3 regions of the Novosphingobium sp. FW305-C-30-35 genome follow, and region 1 is predicted to be linked to each of the others. Evidence: predicted binding sites of a transcription regulator. Region 1 holds the regulator's gene; each other region holds the start of a gene.

Region 1 (4,825 bases):
AATGTGCTTATTGCGGCAGAAGGCTAACGAAATCCCAATATGTAGTCACTTCGGATTGGAAACGCTTTCCTACAGGGCAGGTTTTTGCCATGGTGCCGACTGTCAGCGAAGCACCTTGAAAGCCCCGGAAATCCGCGCCAAAACTGCGTTCCAACTCCCGTTCCGCAGTTCTCTCTGGACAGTGTAAACCCCGTAAACCCCCATTCAGCATTCCAGGGACAACGATGAACGACCTCACCCATCTCGATTCGACCGGCACCGCTCGCATGGTCGACGTCGGCGGCAAGACCGAGACGCACCGCGTCGCGATTGCGCGTGGTATGATTCGCATGTCTGACGCCACGCTCGAGGCGATCAGGTCCGGCAATGCTCCGAAAGGCGATGTGCTTGGCCCAGCGCGGATTGCCGGGATCATGGCGGCGAAAAGGACAGGCGACCTCATCCCGCTCTGCCATCCGCTGGTGCTCGATGCGGTCAACGTCGATTTCGCCTTCGTCGCCGACGGCATCGAATGCACTGCCACCGCTTCGTTGACCGGTCGCACGGGCGTAGAGATGGAAGCGTTGGTGGCGGTGAGCCTCGCCCTGCTGACGATCTACGACATGGCCAAGGCTCTCGACAAAGGCATGGTGATCGAAAGTGTCCGTCTGATCGAGAAGCGGGGCGGCAAGTCCGGAACCTGGCGCGCTCCGGAATGAAAGCGCCGCCCCTACCCCTTGCCGAAGCGCAGAGCCGGTTGCTCGCGCTCGCGCCTTCGCTGCCCGTCGAGCATCGCTCGGTTGCCGAATGCCTTGGCCATTACCTCGCCGAGGACCTCCTTGCCCGGCGCACGCAGCCAGCGGCAGCCCTTTCGGCGATGGACGGCTATGCCATGCGCAGTGCCGATCTTCCGGGCCCGTGGCGCGTGATCGGTGAAAGCGCGGCCGGCCACCCCTTCGGCGGCGAGGTCGGCCCCGGTGAAGCCACCCGCATCAGCACTGGCGCCATCCTGCCAAAAGGCGCGGACATGGTGCTGCTTCAGGAGGACAGCGCGCGCAACGGCAACGAGCTGAGCTTGACCGGCGAGCCACCGCAGCCCGCTTCGCGCCACGTTCGACCCGCAGGCATGGATTTCAGCTCTCGCGAAACGCTGATCTCTGCGGGTAGCCGCATTAGTCCTGCGCAAATCGCGCTCGCCATCGCCGGTGGCCACAGCCATCTCCCCGTGCGCCGGCGTGTCAGCCTGGCCGTCATCGACAGCGGCGACGAACTGGTTCCTCCCGGCCACCTGCCCGACCTGCACCAGCTTCCCGCCAGCAACGGGCCGATGCTCTGTGCGATGGCCGCCTCCCTGCCGGTCGATATCCGCCATGCCGGTCCTGTGGCGGACGAACTCGCAGAATTGGTCCGCGCGCTGGACGCGGCAAACAACTCGGACATCATCGTCACAAGCGGCGGGGCGTCAGTCGGGGATCACGATCTCGTTCGCCCGGCGCTCGAGGCCGTTGGCGCCTCGATCGACTTCTGGCGCATCGGCATCAAGCCGGGCAAGCCGCTGCTGGTGGCAACGCGTGGATCCCAGATCATTCTCGGCCTGCCCGGCAATCCCGCCTCGGCCTTCGTCACGGCCTACCTGTTCATGCTCCCCCTGCTGAGAGCGATGCTCGGCGCGAGCGCGCCTCTGCCAAAAGCCATCCCAGCCCGGCTTGCAGAGCCACTGGCGCAGGGCGGGAGCCGAATGGAGTTCCTGCGCGCGATATGGGACGGAGCGTCGGTAAGGCTCGACCCGCTCCAGGATTCCGGAGCGCTCTCTCCACTTTCAAGGGCCAACGCGTTGGCCGTGCGGGAAGCAGGGGCCGAGGCCAAACCGGCCGGAACGGATGTTCCTATCTACCTCCTCGAAAATGGCGGAATTGCTTGACGAGTCGCAACAGGTTGCTTATCCGTTCCGCATTCGTTCGCCGGGATGGAACATTCACTCCCGGTCCATGAAAGACCAGCGGCTTTGCCTCGAAGCCGCGCATTGCGGAGTGGCCGCCGATGTTGACGCGCAAGCAGCACGAACTGCTCACCTTCATTCAGGTCCGGCTTGAAGAGTCGGGCATCTCCCCCTCGTTCGAGGAGATGAAGGAAGCGCTCGATCTGAAGTCCAAGTCGGGCGTCCACCGGCTGATCTCGGCGCTTGAAGAGCGTGGCTTCATCCGCCGCCTCCCCAACCGCGCACGGGCACTCGAAGTCCTCCGCCAGCCAGACAGCGCGGTGGGCAAGCAGAGCGCCGTTCGGCAGATTGCCAATGCAGATGGTGGAGCAACGGGCGGAAGCGTCACGGCGCTTCGTCCTGCACCAAAAGCGCCTCCCGTGCCTGTGGCGGCAAACGACGTGATCGAGCTGCCGCTGCACGGCAAGATTGCAGCCGGTGTGCCAATCGAAGCCCTCGAGACGACGGCGACCCTGCCGGTTCCTGCCGCGCTACTGGGCGCAGGAGAGCATTACGCACTCGAAGTGTCCGGTGACTCGATGGTTGAAGCCGGGATCTTCGATGGCGATTACGCGCTTGTCCGCAAGACAGATATGGCGCGCGATGGCGAGATCGTGGTTGCACTTGTGCGCGGGGAAGAGGCCACGCTCAAGTATCTCCATCACGAAAAGGGCATGGTTCGGCTGGATCCCGCCAACGCTGCCTATGATCCTCAGTTCTATCGCCCCGACGAGGTGACCGTGCAGGGCAAGCTTGCAGGCTTGTTGCGGCGCTACCACTGACGTTTGTTGCAACATAGCGCCCGGCCTTCGGGCGTGCCTGATGATAAAGGCCGCTGCGCAGGAAATGCGCGGCGGCTTTTTTTGCATCAGCATGTTATGGCAAATATCAATCGATTTGGTTGAGATTCTTCTGGATGTGATCCAGTGTGAAGTATAGTATCCACTGTTACCGAATGCCCCGCCATGGGGCGCCCCTTTCCGGGACGGCCCGCCAGAACATGGGGCGTCGGCAACGGAAGAGGTGTTGCCAATGGCTTATGCAATCGAGAATACGAGACGCAGGCAGACACAGACCTTCATCGCGGTCGGGCTGCTTCATGGAGTGGCGATCTGGGCGATCGCTTCAGGGTTCGCCAACAGCATGGTCACGATCCTGACGGACCGACTTCCTGCCAAGCAGTGGGAGGACGAGGAGGTGAAGGTAACGCCTGTCGCTCCTCCGCCGGACGTGAAACCTTCCCCACAGCCTGGCAGCCGCTCGCTGGTGGCCCCCCGCCCCGACATCGCGATTACGCCGGTGGATCCTTCAAGCACAGTCCGGGATATCGAGGTCACCCCGATCACGCCAGTCGACCCTATCCCGAACGTCCTGCCCGAGCCCCGCCCCTCTCCCTCGCCGAGCTTTGCCGTGCGCACAGCATCGCCGAAGGGATCGCCGGGCTCATGGATCTCGGACCGCGACTATCCCTCGGCCGCAATCAGAGAGGAAAGAGAAGGGCTAACCCGGTTTCGCCTCTCGATAGGCGTGGATGGCCGCGTCACGGGATGCGAGATTACCGGATCGAGCGGGTCTCCTGACCTTGATGCAGCGACATGCACGAAAGTCAGCGCGCGAGCGCGGTTCACTCCTGCACTTGGCAGCGACGGCATGCCGACTGCGGGGAGCTACGTCGGATCGGTGCGCTGGGTCCTCCCCTGATGAATTGAGCCGGGCGAACGTCAGGTTCGCCCGGCAAGTTCGGCGGAAAGGAGCGCTGCTTTGAGATCATCGCCCGCCGGACAAGGAAATGGACCGCCCTGGGTCGCATTCATCGCTTGGAAGCCACTAGCGCCGTTACCGGCACGGTTGCTTCAGACGCATCTGGCGTTTCGGCTCCGGCGTCGTGGAGGTGCGTTTGGCTGAGCGTCGGGCGCGGTACTGGCCAGCGATACCAACCATGCTGGCCCTGCGCCTCCGCTACGGTGCGAATCCGGCCAGAGGCAAGATCGATGGATATGCCTCCCGTATTGGCGAGATAGGATCGGTCTGCCTTCAGCATGCGCGGGCGGCACGATGCCGGAAGGCGTCGATCGGCGATGACGATGTCGGCCCGCTCGCAGGCCGCCACAAGCGCCATGTCGTCAATGTAGTTTCGGCTGCGGGCCATCAGGAGCGTAAAACGCCGTTCGTTTCTGAGCACCGTTGCAGCGCAGAAGTCTTCATTGCAGCGAGCACCCGGCCATTCATCGAGGCGACGAAGGCTGCCTTCCATTCCGGCAAGTTCGAGCAAGTTGTCCCGCATGTAATCGCCCCTTCCCATGCGCAGGACGATCAGGTCCGATCCTTCGCCGGCTATGCCGACATGATGGCCATCACCGGTGACAAGCACATCGGGCCGCGGCGTCAGGACCATAGCGGTGATGGCAAGACCGGCGGGTATGGTGCCAAGAAGGCGCACCTTGCCCACCCAGAGTGCCAGCCACAACATGCCGACGAGGAACAGCGCGTAGCTCCATGTTTCGAAGGGCGGCATTGCAGTTACTGAGCCGGGTTGTGATGCCACGAAGTGTGCCAGCGCCAGCAGCAGATCGAGGGACTTGCCAACCAGCCACCAAACCGGTGCGCCAAGGCCTGCGAGATCAAACACCAGGGCCAAGCCGATCAGCGGCATGGTCACGAAAGTGGTCAGCGGAATGGCAATGACGTTTGCCAGCGAGCCATAAACGCCAGCGCGATGAAAATGGAACAGGCCGATTGGCATCAGTGCGAGTTCAATGACCATGCCGGTAGCCAGCAACATTACGAAGCTTCGCCCAGCCCGGACCAGGGGCCCATGGTGTTCACCGGTGAGGAACGAGCGGACCGGGCCCGCCGAGTGAAAGGCGA
Region 2 (4,825 bases), on a different contig from region 1:
CATAAATGCAGTGGTTTCGGCAAGATTGGTCCGAGGTGAGCGGCTTTCGAGGCGGTGCTGCCCCGATCCGTCACGGACGAGGCGCTTGCTACGCCCGGTAACCTCGGCGACGGCCGTCACGCCGTAGTGTTCGAGCAGCGCATCGAGCGCGGTCGGGATCGGCGGCATGGCGCAGATGTGCTCGATCAGGTCGGCGCGGGCAGCCTCAGCCTGCGGGTTGTGGACCGGATTGCCCGCCTCGTCCCACATCGGCCGCGAGCGCACGTCGCCGAGTTCGTCCGTGTATTCCTCCATTTGCCGGGTCGGGAAGGCCCGGGTCAAGTAGTCGACGACGTACTCTTTACAGTCGTAGGCAATGTCGAGAGCCTCTCGCTCAGCCGGTTCCAGCTCATCGAGTCGCCGGTTGAGGATCGATTCGGCGGTGCTCACCAGTTGGACCACGACACTGTCACCCTCGGCCAGATGCTCGTCGATCGCGGGGTAAATCGAGGGCAGCTTAAGCGAGAGCAGGACCTGCGCAAAGAAGCGCTGCTTGGTCCCCTCGAACCGACTGCGGGCCGCCGCCTTGGCGCCGCTATTGAGGGTCTTGTTCTCAAGCCCATCGACGATGCCAGTAAGTTCGAGCGCGGCTTCGAGGTTCTGATGGATGATTGTCCAAGCCTCGCAATAGGTGTCGTAGACCGCGATCTGCTCTGGGGTCAGATCGTGGCGCAGGATATCGTACTCGATCCCTGCGAAGCTGAGCGCGCGGGCGAGGTAGAGCCCGGAGGCCTTGAGGTCGCGGGCGACGAGTTCCATCGCGGCAATGCCGCCGTCCCGAATCTCGCTGATGAACTGCTCGCGGTTGGCAAAGGCGGTGCCGGGGCCCCACAGCCCGAGCCGCACCGCATATGCGAGGTTGTTGACTTCCGATGCGCCGGTTGCCGAGGCATAGAGCACCCGGGCGCGGGGCAGTGTGTTCTGGAGCAGGACCCCGGCGATGCCCTGCAGCGATCCCTGCTTTTGGCCAAGCGCCCCTTCCCCGCCCGCAACGCCGCCCATTTCGTGGGCCTCGTCGAAGACGATGACCCCTTCGAAGTCTTCACCGGCCCAGCGGACGATCTGGTCGAACCTGGTATCCTCCACCCGCGAACTGCGCAGCGTGCCATAGGGAACGAACAGGATGCCTTCTGGCGCCGTGATCTCCTCGCCGATCTTCCAGCGGGCGAGATCGAGAATGTCGGACGGCAGCCCGCCAATCGCGGTCCAGTCGCGCTGCGCGTCCTCGAGGAGCGGCGCATTCTTCGAGATCCAGATGTGACGGCGATTGCCCTTGAGCCATTGGTCGAGGATGCAGGCCGCCGCCTGCCTCCCCTTCCCCGCCCCGGTGCCGTCGCCAAGGAAGAAGCCAGTGCGGTAGAGCTGACCCTCGGGATCCTCCTTGAGCGCAACCTCGCCGGCAGGATGGCTGAAGCGGCCGTGGAGATCGCGGCTCCAGGCCTCGCCTGCGTAGATCACGGTTTCGAGCTGGGCGGCGGACAGCAGTCGTGCGGTCACGGTGCGTTCGGGTAATGAGGGCACGTAGCCGGGCTTGGGCGCGGCGATAGAGGCCATGGCGGCGGATTCGACAAGGTGCGTCGGGTGTTCGCCAGCTTCTGCGATCACCACGCGTGAAGGCCGGTAATCGGCATAGACCCCGCGCTGCTCGCCCATCGCGGCAGGTTCGGCCAGCACCTTGTAGGCGACGAGGCGGACGTCGTTGGTCTGGGGAGCTCGCACGATCACGGGCCGGGCTGGACCGGTCTTCACCGAGCGGAACAGGCTGAGCTTGGGTCGGGGCGCTGCCGACGGCGTCGGGTCACGCAACGGCGCCCGGAGCGGCACCGCTGGCAGCGCAGCGAAGAGTTCGCCGACCGAACCGCGATTGATCGTGGATACGCCGATCTCGCCTGGCACCTTGTCGATCACCAGCACGCGAACGGCGATCCCGGTGCCGTGCTTGGCATAGCCTCCCTTGTCCAGACGGAGCGACAGGACGACCCGCGCGCCTTCAAGGGTGCGCCGGAATGTTTCTTCGTACCTGGCCGAGGGTGAGAACCAGTCCGGCATGATCGCAACGATCCGGCCACCCGGCAGCAAATGGTCGAGCGCGGCCCGCAGGTGCCTGGCGGCGGTGTTCTGATCTTCTCCCCGCGATTGCGACACCGAGAACGGCGGATTCATCAGCACGACGCTCGGCCGCGCGGTTCCCGACAGCAGCGCGCTGAGTTTCGCACCGTCCTGGCGGTAGACCTTCGTGCCCGGAAACACGGCCTCGAGCAGGTCCGCGCGGGTGGGTTCGAGTTCGTTGAGGATTAGGTCCTTGACCGCGCCCTTGGCAAGCGAAGCGATGATCCCGGTGCCCGCACTTGGCTCCAGCACCATGTCATCGTCGGAAAGCCGCGCCAGATGGACCGCGAACCTGGCTAGCGCCGGCGGCGTCGAGAACTGCTGGAACTGGATCTGGTCCTCGCTGCGCACCGTGTGGGTCGGCAGTTCGCGCGTCAGCGCCTCGAGCGTGCCGATCGCGGATCCCACCTCCATCCGACCGACTAGCTCGGGAATTGCGAGGGACAGGGCGACTTCCAGGGCCTCGAAGCTGTCGCGCTGCTGCCAGGCACCTGCGGCGTCACTTCCGCCAGCACTCTCGGTCATGGCCTGGCTCAGAGCAGCGCGGTCGATCGGAACAGCGAGGAGCAGCTTGGCGGCAAGTGTGCGCGCAGCGCCGAGAATGGCGCTGGCGCGCGGAATCGTTGTTGTCATGCGGAGAACTCCTGAGCTCGTGCCGATCAGCGGCACGCCCGCTCCAGCCCCCCTCCCCTCACCGCTTCAGGAGCTGCGCCCAGTCGTTCATGCGGCCCGGCGGCCATTCGGTCTCGATTGCGAGGCCGGGGCGTTGGTAGGATTCGGCTGCGCGATCGCGGGCCCGCCTGCCCTCGGCGTCGTTGTCGGCCAGCAGGATCACGGTTTCCACTGAGGCCGGGATGTCAACCTGGTGGAAGCGTTTGGCACCCATCGTCGCCCAGGCCTGGATGCCCGTGAGCGACGTATAGGCAGCCGCAGTCTCGAACCCCTCGCAGATGCCGATGGTCTTGCCGGGCGGACCGTTGGTCCATGCAGCGCCGATAGCCTGGCCGAGGACGCGCTTCTCGGTGTAGGTCGATGTCGCAGGATCGAGGAAAATCCGCTGGATCGCGGCGATCGCGCCCGACTTGCGCATCGCAACGAGGAGTGCCGGTTCGAAGCGGACGAGGCTGCCCTGCCCTCGTGGACACCGGGGGTGAAAGCGCAGGTCGTCGAGTGGTGCCCAGATCTGGCGCACCCCGCGCACATATCGCTCCGCCAAAGTCCCTTCGATTGGCCGACCGGCTTGCCAGATTGTGAGGTGGGGTTTGACGCGGTGCTCGATTCTGGGAAGCACATCTGAGGCATCGAAAGTCGGCAGGTCCGCGATGCGGCGGAGGGCCCTAAGGACGTCCCGGCTGTCGCAACCTGCGTGGCATGTTACGAGGATGGCTCGATCACCCTGACGAATGGAGAGCGACGGGGTCCTGTCAGGATGGCAGGGGCAACGGCACATGGCAGTTTCACCCGACCATTTGCCTTTCAGATGTTCGACGAGCCTTCGGAGCTCTACAGTTGGTCTGTTTCGGGCCAAGGACATGACTGCCCCATCAGCCCCACTCCCCTCCCCGGTTTGCGTTTCAGCCTAACCGAAGTGCTCGGAAATCATCGGTCAGCTCGCATCCGAGTTTGCTCGTCGCTCGGCATAGCGAACGACAAAGGACTCCCAGACTCTCAGCCACTCCGCGTCTGTGCGCTCTTGCTTGATACCGGGAAAGCCAGTGCGGAATGCGTTCGCCATGGTGTCGACGCACCAGGGCTTACCCTTCTCAAGGCCGATTGCTCGGAACTTCGTTTCGCGCTCGCCATAGGTCAAGCTGCCACCCGGGAACGGAAACAACGGTTCGGCGACTTTGACCTCCCGGACAGGCGCACGTGACGCTTTGCCGACCGATGATCTCGGTGCAGTTTCTTGGGCCGGGGCACCCAGTAGCCGCAAATGCGGTCCAACCAGCTTGCGCTCCAAAGGCGCTGGCGAAGGCCGGAGGATCACCTTCCTGCCACTGAAATCGACGTCGGCGTTCGGGTAGACCGCAGAGACCAGCTGCATCGTTTCACGCACAGTTTGACGAAAACGCTTGCTGTCTGCATCGTTGCCGAGGTGTTTAGCCAGTTGATCCCACGAGATCACTTGACCTCGATCGCTGCTGATCCGCGGAAGCCGGTACGCGAGGTAGGTGTAGAGATCGAGAGCAGTGGGCGTGCCCTTAAGTTCACGAATGGCAATCTCGTTCAACGGGACAGCATGATCGACTAGGTGACTGTAGAATGCCTCGGACATCCGGATTTCGCGCGCAAACGCGCCATTCTTCTCGAGGGATCCTGCGTATTCGTTGGAGATTTTCACGTCTCGAACGGCAAATGCATTGTCGCCGGCGTCGTTGCCTTCCCACCGGATTTGCCATTCACAAGCCAACAGTCGATCGACTTGCTCGCGCATCAAATTGGCGGTGCCGCGAGGTCCATAAGAAACGGTCTGGTAGCCAAGCCGGCGCATCCATTCCGTGAAGTTGCGCCCAAGATAAACGTCCCGGGATCGCTTCGTCACCGCCTGAGAAAGCAGATAGATCAGCGCAACACGTGGATAAGCTCCATAAGGCACACCAACGCTTCGTAGCACTGGCTTACCGTCCACCGTCTGGAGAACCGGTCGTGGATTGATGGCCAGTGCATATTTTCCGTC
Region 3 (4,825 bases), 1.3 Mb from region 1:
GCAGACCGGGCGTCTCTCGTCGAACGAACCCAACCTGCAGAACATCCCGATCCGAACCGAGATCGGCCGCCAGATCCGCGATGCCTTCGTTGCCGAGCCCGGCAATGTGCTGCTGGCCGCGGACTACAGCCAGATCGAACTGCGCCTTGCCGCGCACATGGCCGATGTGCCGGCGCTGAAGGAAGCCTTCGCTGCCGGAGAGGACATCCACGCGCGCACCGCAATGGAGATGTTCGGCACCGTCGATCGTGACACCCGGGGAAGGGCCAAGACGATCAACTTCGCCATCCTCTACGGCATCAGCCGCTGGGGCCTGGGGGGGCGTCTGGGCGTTAGCGCGGACGAGGCGCAGGCCATGATCGACCGCTACTTCGAACGCTTCCCCGGCATCCAGCGCTACATCCACGAAACATTGGAGAGCGTGCGCGAGTGTGGCTATTCGCAGACGCTGTTCGGCCGCAAGACGTGGTTCCCGCGCATCGGCTCAAAGAACCAGGCCGAACGCCAGGGCAGCGAGCGTGCCGCAATCAACGCTCCGATCCAGGGCACCAGCGCCGACATCATCAAGCGCGCCATGGCCCGGATGATGCCGGCCCTTGCCCAAGCAGGCTTGCCCCGCGTGAAGATGCTGCTGCAGGTCCACGACGAACTCGTCTTCGAGCTGCCGGAAGGCGATGTGGAGGAAGCCAGGCCGGTGATCGAGCGGGTCATGGCGACGGCGGCCGAGCCTGCGGTGAAGCTCAGTGTGCCGCTTGGCGTGGAGATCGGAACCGGCCTGTCATGGGGCGCAGCGCACTGATCGTCAGTTGAGCGCTGCGTATTGCGCCAGATCGGCGGTGCCGAGCGTCAGGATCTGATCGTTCGGCACCGAGTTGGTCAGCGCGTAGAACGCCGAGGCCTTGTCCGGCCCAAGGCCCATTTCGCGGTAGTAGTCGAGGTACGCGCGGTTGACCGGGTCGGACGCACTGAAATCGTCCGGCTCGAGACCCTCATCGTCGATCCAAGAATGGACCACGAACTCGGCATCGGGCGCAGCGCTGCGGCTAGCTCCGGCAAGGAACAGCTCGACCGCGCCCGAGCGGACCGAGCCGTGTTCCGGCACGCGCGTGGCAATGCCGCGGGCGCGGATCATGCGGCCGAGGCGCAGATTCGCGTGATCGTCGACCGTGCCGGGGCAGTCCGGCATTTCGAGCATCCGAATGCCGGGGAAGGCGCGCAGCATCTTCTGGAAGTCCGCTGGCGAATAGCTGTCGGTTTCGGCGACGAGTGCGGCCCGGCTGCCGTCCAGCACCTCGAACGACCCGAAGCTGGCGACGCCCTTCACATCGGCGCGGGGCAGCCCGGCGATGCGTTCGGAGCCCGGCTCCTCGACTTCGACGACCGTCGTCTCGGTCCATGTGACGCCGTTCTCCACCCAGGTCCGTGTCGTTACCTCGCGCGTCGTCACCTCGCGCGCCAGCACCGGCTGGCAGGCGAGAATGGCGAAGATCGCGGGAAGAAGCGCGCGGCGGAGCATGGTCAGCCTTTTCCGCGCGCGCGGATTGCCGAATTGCCAAGGGACGCGGTTAAGATCGCTTCACCATGACCCGCGACTGGCTACGAATGCCTCGAAAATGGCCGCATCCCGCCACCGTACTGGCCGCACCGCTGCTAGGCTAAGTAGCATTGCGGATGGAGTGCAGTATCGATGGTCGCGCTGGTGTCGACGGTCGCCTATCTCGGGCTCGAGGCGCGCGCCGTCGAAGTGCAGTGCCAGGTGGCGCCCGGTTTGCCCGCGTTCCGGCTCGTCGGCCTGCCCGACAAGGCGGTGGGCGAAAGCCGGGAGCGGGTTTCCTCGGCGCTTTCCGCACTCGGTCTCGCCCTGCCGCCCAAACGGATCACCGTGAACCTGTCGCCGGCTGATCTGCCCAAGGAAGGCTCGCACTACGATCTTCCGATTGCGCTTGCTTTGCTGGCCGCAATGGGCGTGGTCGATCTCGAACAGATCGCTGACTATGTGGCGGTGGGAGAGCTGGCATTGGATGGCCGCGTATTGCCGTCACCTGGCGTGCTGCTCGCCGCGCTTCATGCCAGTGGTGAGGAGAAGGGCCTGATCTGCCCTGCCGCGCAAGGGCCCGAGGCACGCTGGGCCAGCGGGATCGACGTGATCGCCGCACCGGACCTCATCGGCCTGCTCAATCACCTGAAGGGGCAGCACCGCCTCCCGCAGCCTTCTCAGGGCGTGGCAGAGCCACCGCGTCGCCTGGCCGATCTCAAGCAGGTCAAGGGCCAGGAAACCGCCAAGCGGGCGCTGGAGATTGCGGCGGCTGGCGGGCATAACCTGCTGATGATCGGGCCGCCGGGCGCGGGCAAGTCGCTGATGGCCTCGTGCCTGCCCGGCATCCTGCCGGAGCTGACCCCGTCCGAGGCGCTCGAGGTGTCAATGGTGGCGTCGGTGGCCGGCACGCTCGAGGACGGTCGCATCAGCCGCGCCCGGCCGTTCCGGGCTCCCCACCATTCCGCTTCCATGGCCGCCTTGACCGGGGGCGGGCTGAAAGTGCGTCCCGGCGAAGTGAGCCTTGCGCACCTCGGCGTCCTGTTCCTCGACGAACTGCCCGAGTTTCAGCGCGCCGTGCTCGATTCCCTGCGCCAGCCGCTGGAGACGGGCGAGGTGACCGTGGCCCGCGCCAACGCGCACGTGACCTTCCCGGCGCGCGTGCAACTGATCGCGGCGATGAACCCGTGCCGCTGCGGCCATCTGGGCGATCCGGCGCTTGGGTGCAGCCGTGCCCCCCGCTGTGCCGGCGACTATCAGTCCAAGGTGTCAGGCCCGCTGCTTGATCGCATAGACCTCCATGTCGAGGTCGATCCGGTCTCCGCGGCGGATCTGGCGCTTCCGCCGCCTGCAGAAGGTTCCGACCAGGTGGCCGCGCGGGTGGCGCGGGCGAGGGCGCTGCAAGTTGCCCGGCTCGAGGGCACCAACGCCCGCAGCAACGCCGAGCTTAACGGCGATCTGCTGGACATCCACGCAACTCCGGACGAACCCGGGCGCAAGCTGCTCGCACAGGCTGCCGAAGCGATGCGCCTCTCCGCGCGCGGCTATACCCGCATGCTGCGCGTGGCGCGGACTATCGCCGATCTGGCCGGGGCGGACACAGTGGGTCGCATCCATGTGGCCGAAGCGCTCAGCTATCGCCGCATTGCGCCTCGGGCTTAGGCTTAAAGATTGCGCCCAAGGAAGATGAGCAGCATCGCTCCGATGACCGAGGCGAGGCAGCCTGCGCGGTTGACGCCTTCGCCGAACGTCCGGCCGCTGCGCCAACTGGCGAACAGGCCTGCGACAAGCGCGCCGCCTACCCCCAGCAGCACGGTCTTGAGCATGCCGATGTCGACGTCGCCGGGATAGAAGAACCGCGCCAGCACGCCGACCACCAGACCGGTGAAGACAATCGAGATCAGATTCAGCACACCTGCACTCCGTTCCTGTGGACACCACATATGGTGCCGGTTGACGCTCTCTTGTCCACAAGTTGGTGGCCAACCCGAAAAATATTTCGACCGGCGTCGTTTCGCCCTTGAAGTGCAGGAAAGTCCACGCGTCGCTGCACTGCACAATAGCTCTTCTGGCGACGAAGCGAATCGCACGTGCGACGAATCGAGTCTCCCTGCGGATGTTTACCCTCTTGTGTCTGAATCCGGTTGAGGCACTATGGGTTGTGGTCGGGCTTCAGGGGGACCTCTAAACCTAGTTTAGAGCGCTTGGGCGTGTTTTGCGCGCAATGGCAACGCATTGCCTGCGCGCAGGGCACACGGGGCCGTGATCGGGAATTCTGGAGCCGAGCGCCTGCGGAACAACATGTTCCACTTTCGTTCCGTCTCTTGTAGGATTGGGCCACTCGCCCGATTCGAGTGTCGATTGATCGCCCGGGCCTTGGCTGCGGGGTGCGAACGGGGGTTGAACGTGGATTTCAGAACTGGAGACGGCTCCGTGGTTGCGCAGGACGAACTGGCGCTTGCAGGCGCTCCGGCTGCGGCCGGTGAAGCAAAGGCGATGGATATGGACGCCAAGGACGCAGGCAGCGAAGCACTTGTCGCAGGCATGGCCGCCACCGTCGCAGCGGCTGCCGTTGCGGCCGCGCCGGTCAGCGATTCCAAGAAGGTCAATCCGCGCCGCTTTACCATCGTGACGGATGACAGCCGCGATGCGCGCCTGACCGATTTCGGCAAGGACACGCTGGACGACCGCTACCTGCTCCCCGGCGAGAAGTATCAGGACCTGTTCGCGCGCGTGGCCGATGCCTATGCCGACGATCAGGAGCACGCCCAGCGTCTCTACGACTACATCTCGAAGCTGTGGTTCATGCCAGCCACGCCGGTTCTGTCGAACGGCGGCACCGGGCGCGGCCTTCCGATCTCGTGCTACCTCAACTCGGTCGATGACAGCCTCGAAGGCATTGTCGCGACGTGGAACGAGAACGTCTGGCTCGCCTCGCGCGGCGGCGGCATCGGCACCTATTGGGGCAAGGTCCGCGGCATCGGCGAGAGCGTCGGCCTCAACGGCAAGACCAGCGGCATCATCCCCTTCGTGCGCGTGATGGATTCGCTGACGCTGGCGATCAGCCAGGGTTCGCTGCGGCGCGGTTCGGCGGCCTGCTATCTCGACGTTTCGCACCCGGAAATCGAGGAGTTCCTCGAGATCCGCAAACCTTCGGGTGACTTCAACCGCAAGGCGCTGAACCTCCATCATGGCGTGCTGCTGACCGACGAATTCATGGAAGCCGTGCGCGATGGCACGGAATTCCACCTGCGCAGCCCCAAGGACGGCTCGATTCGCAGCACGGTCGAT

Evidence for each region. The regulator LexA, encoded in region 1, represses DNA repair genes until DNA is damaged. The targets are predictions, from matches to a motif close to GTTCCNCNCTTGTTCT.
Region 2: the regulator LexA is predicted to act here: its motif matches at 3,649-3,664, upstream of AC3WLM_RS21110 (DUF7146 domain-containing protein).
Region 3: the regulator LexA is predicted to act here: its motif matches at 3,838-3,853, upstream of AC3WLM_RS07295 (ribonucleoside-diphosphate reductase subunit alpha).

Annotation. Positions count from the first base shown of each region.
Region 1 covers NZ_JBYSYJ010000001.1:204,506-209,330, forward strand. Annotated here, with positions in the region: gene moaC (cyclic pyranopterin monophosphate synthase MoaC) at 225-698, shown strand; gene AC3WLM_RS01205 (molybdopterin molybdotransferase MoeA) at 695-1,900, shown strand; gene lexA (transcriptional repressor LexA) at 2,020-2,739, shown strand; gene AC3WLM_RS01215 (energy transducer TonB) at 2,990-3,658, shown strand; gene AC3WLM_RS01220 (ComEC/Rec2 family competence protein) at 3,768-4,825, opposite strand, start outside.
Region 2 covers NZ_JBYSYJ010000004.1:235-5,059, reverse strand. Annotated here, with positions in the region: gene AC3WLM_RS21115 (strawberry notch-like NTP hydrolase domain-containing protein) at 1-2,781, opposite strand, end outside; gene AC3WLM_RS21110 (DUF7146 domain-containing protein) at 2,840-3,598, opposite strand; partial or broken gene AC3WLM_RS21105 (replication protein RepA) at 3,755-4,825, opposite strand, start outside.
Region 3 covers NZ_JBYSYJ010000001.1:1,471,016-1,475,840, reverse strand. Annotated here, with positions in the region: gene polA (DNA polymerase I) at 1-799, shown strand, start outside; gene AC3WLM_RS07310 (hypothetical protein) at 803-1,516, opposite strand; gene AC3WLM_RS07305 (YifB family Mg chelatase-like AAA ATPase) at 1,688-3,196, shown strand; gene AC3WLM_RS07300 (GlsB/YeaQ/YmgE family stress response membrane protein) at 3,199-3,447, opposite strand; gene AC3WLM_RS07295 (ribonucleoside-diphosphate reductase subunit alpha) at 3,941-4,825, shown strand, end outside.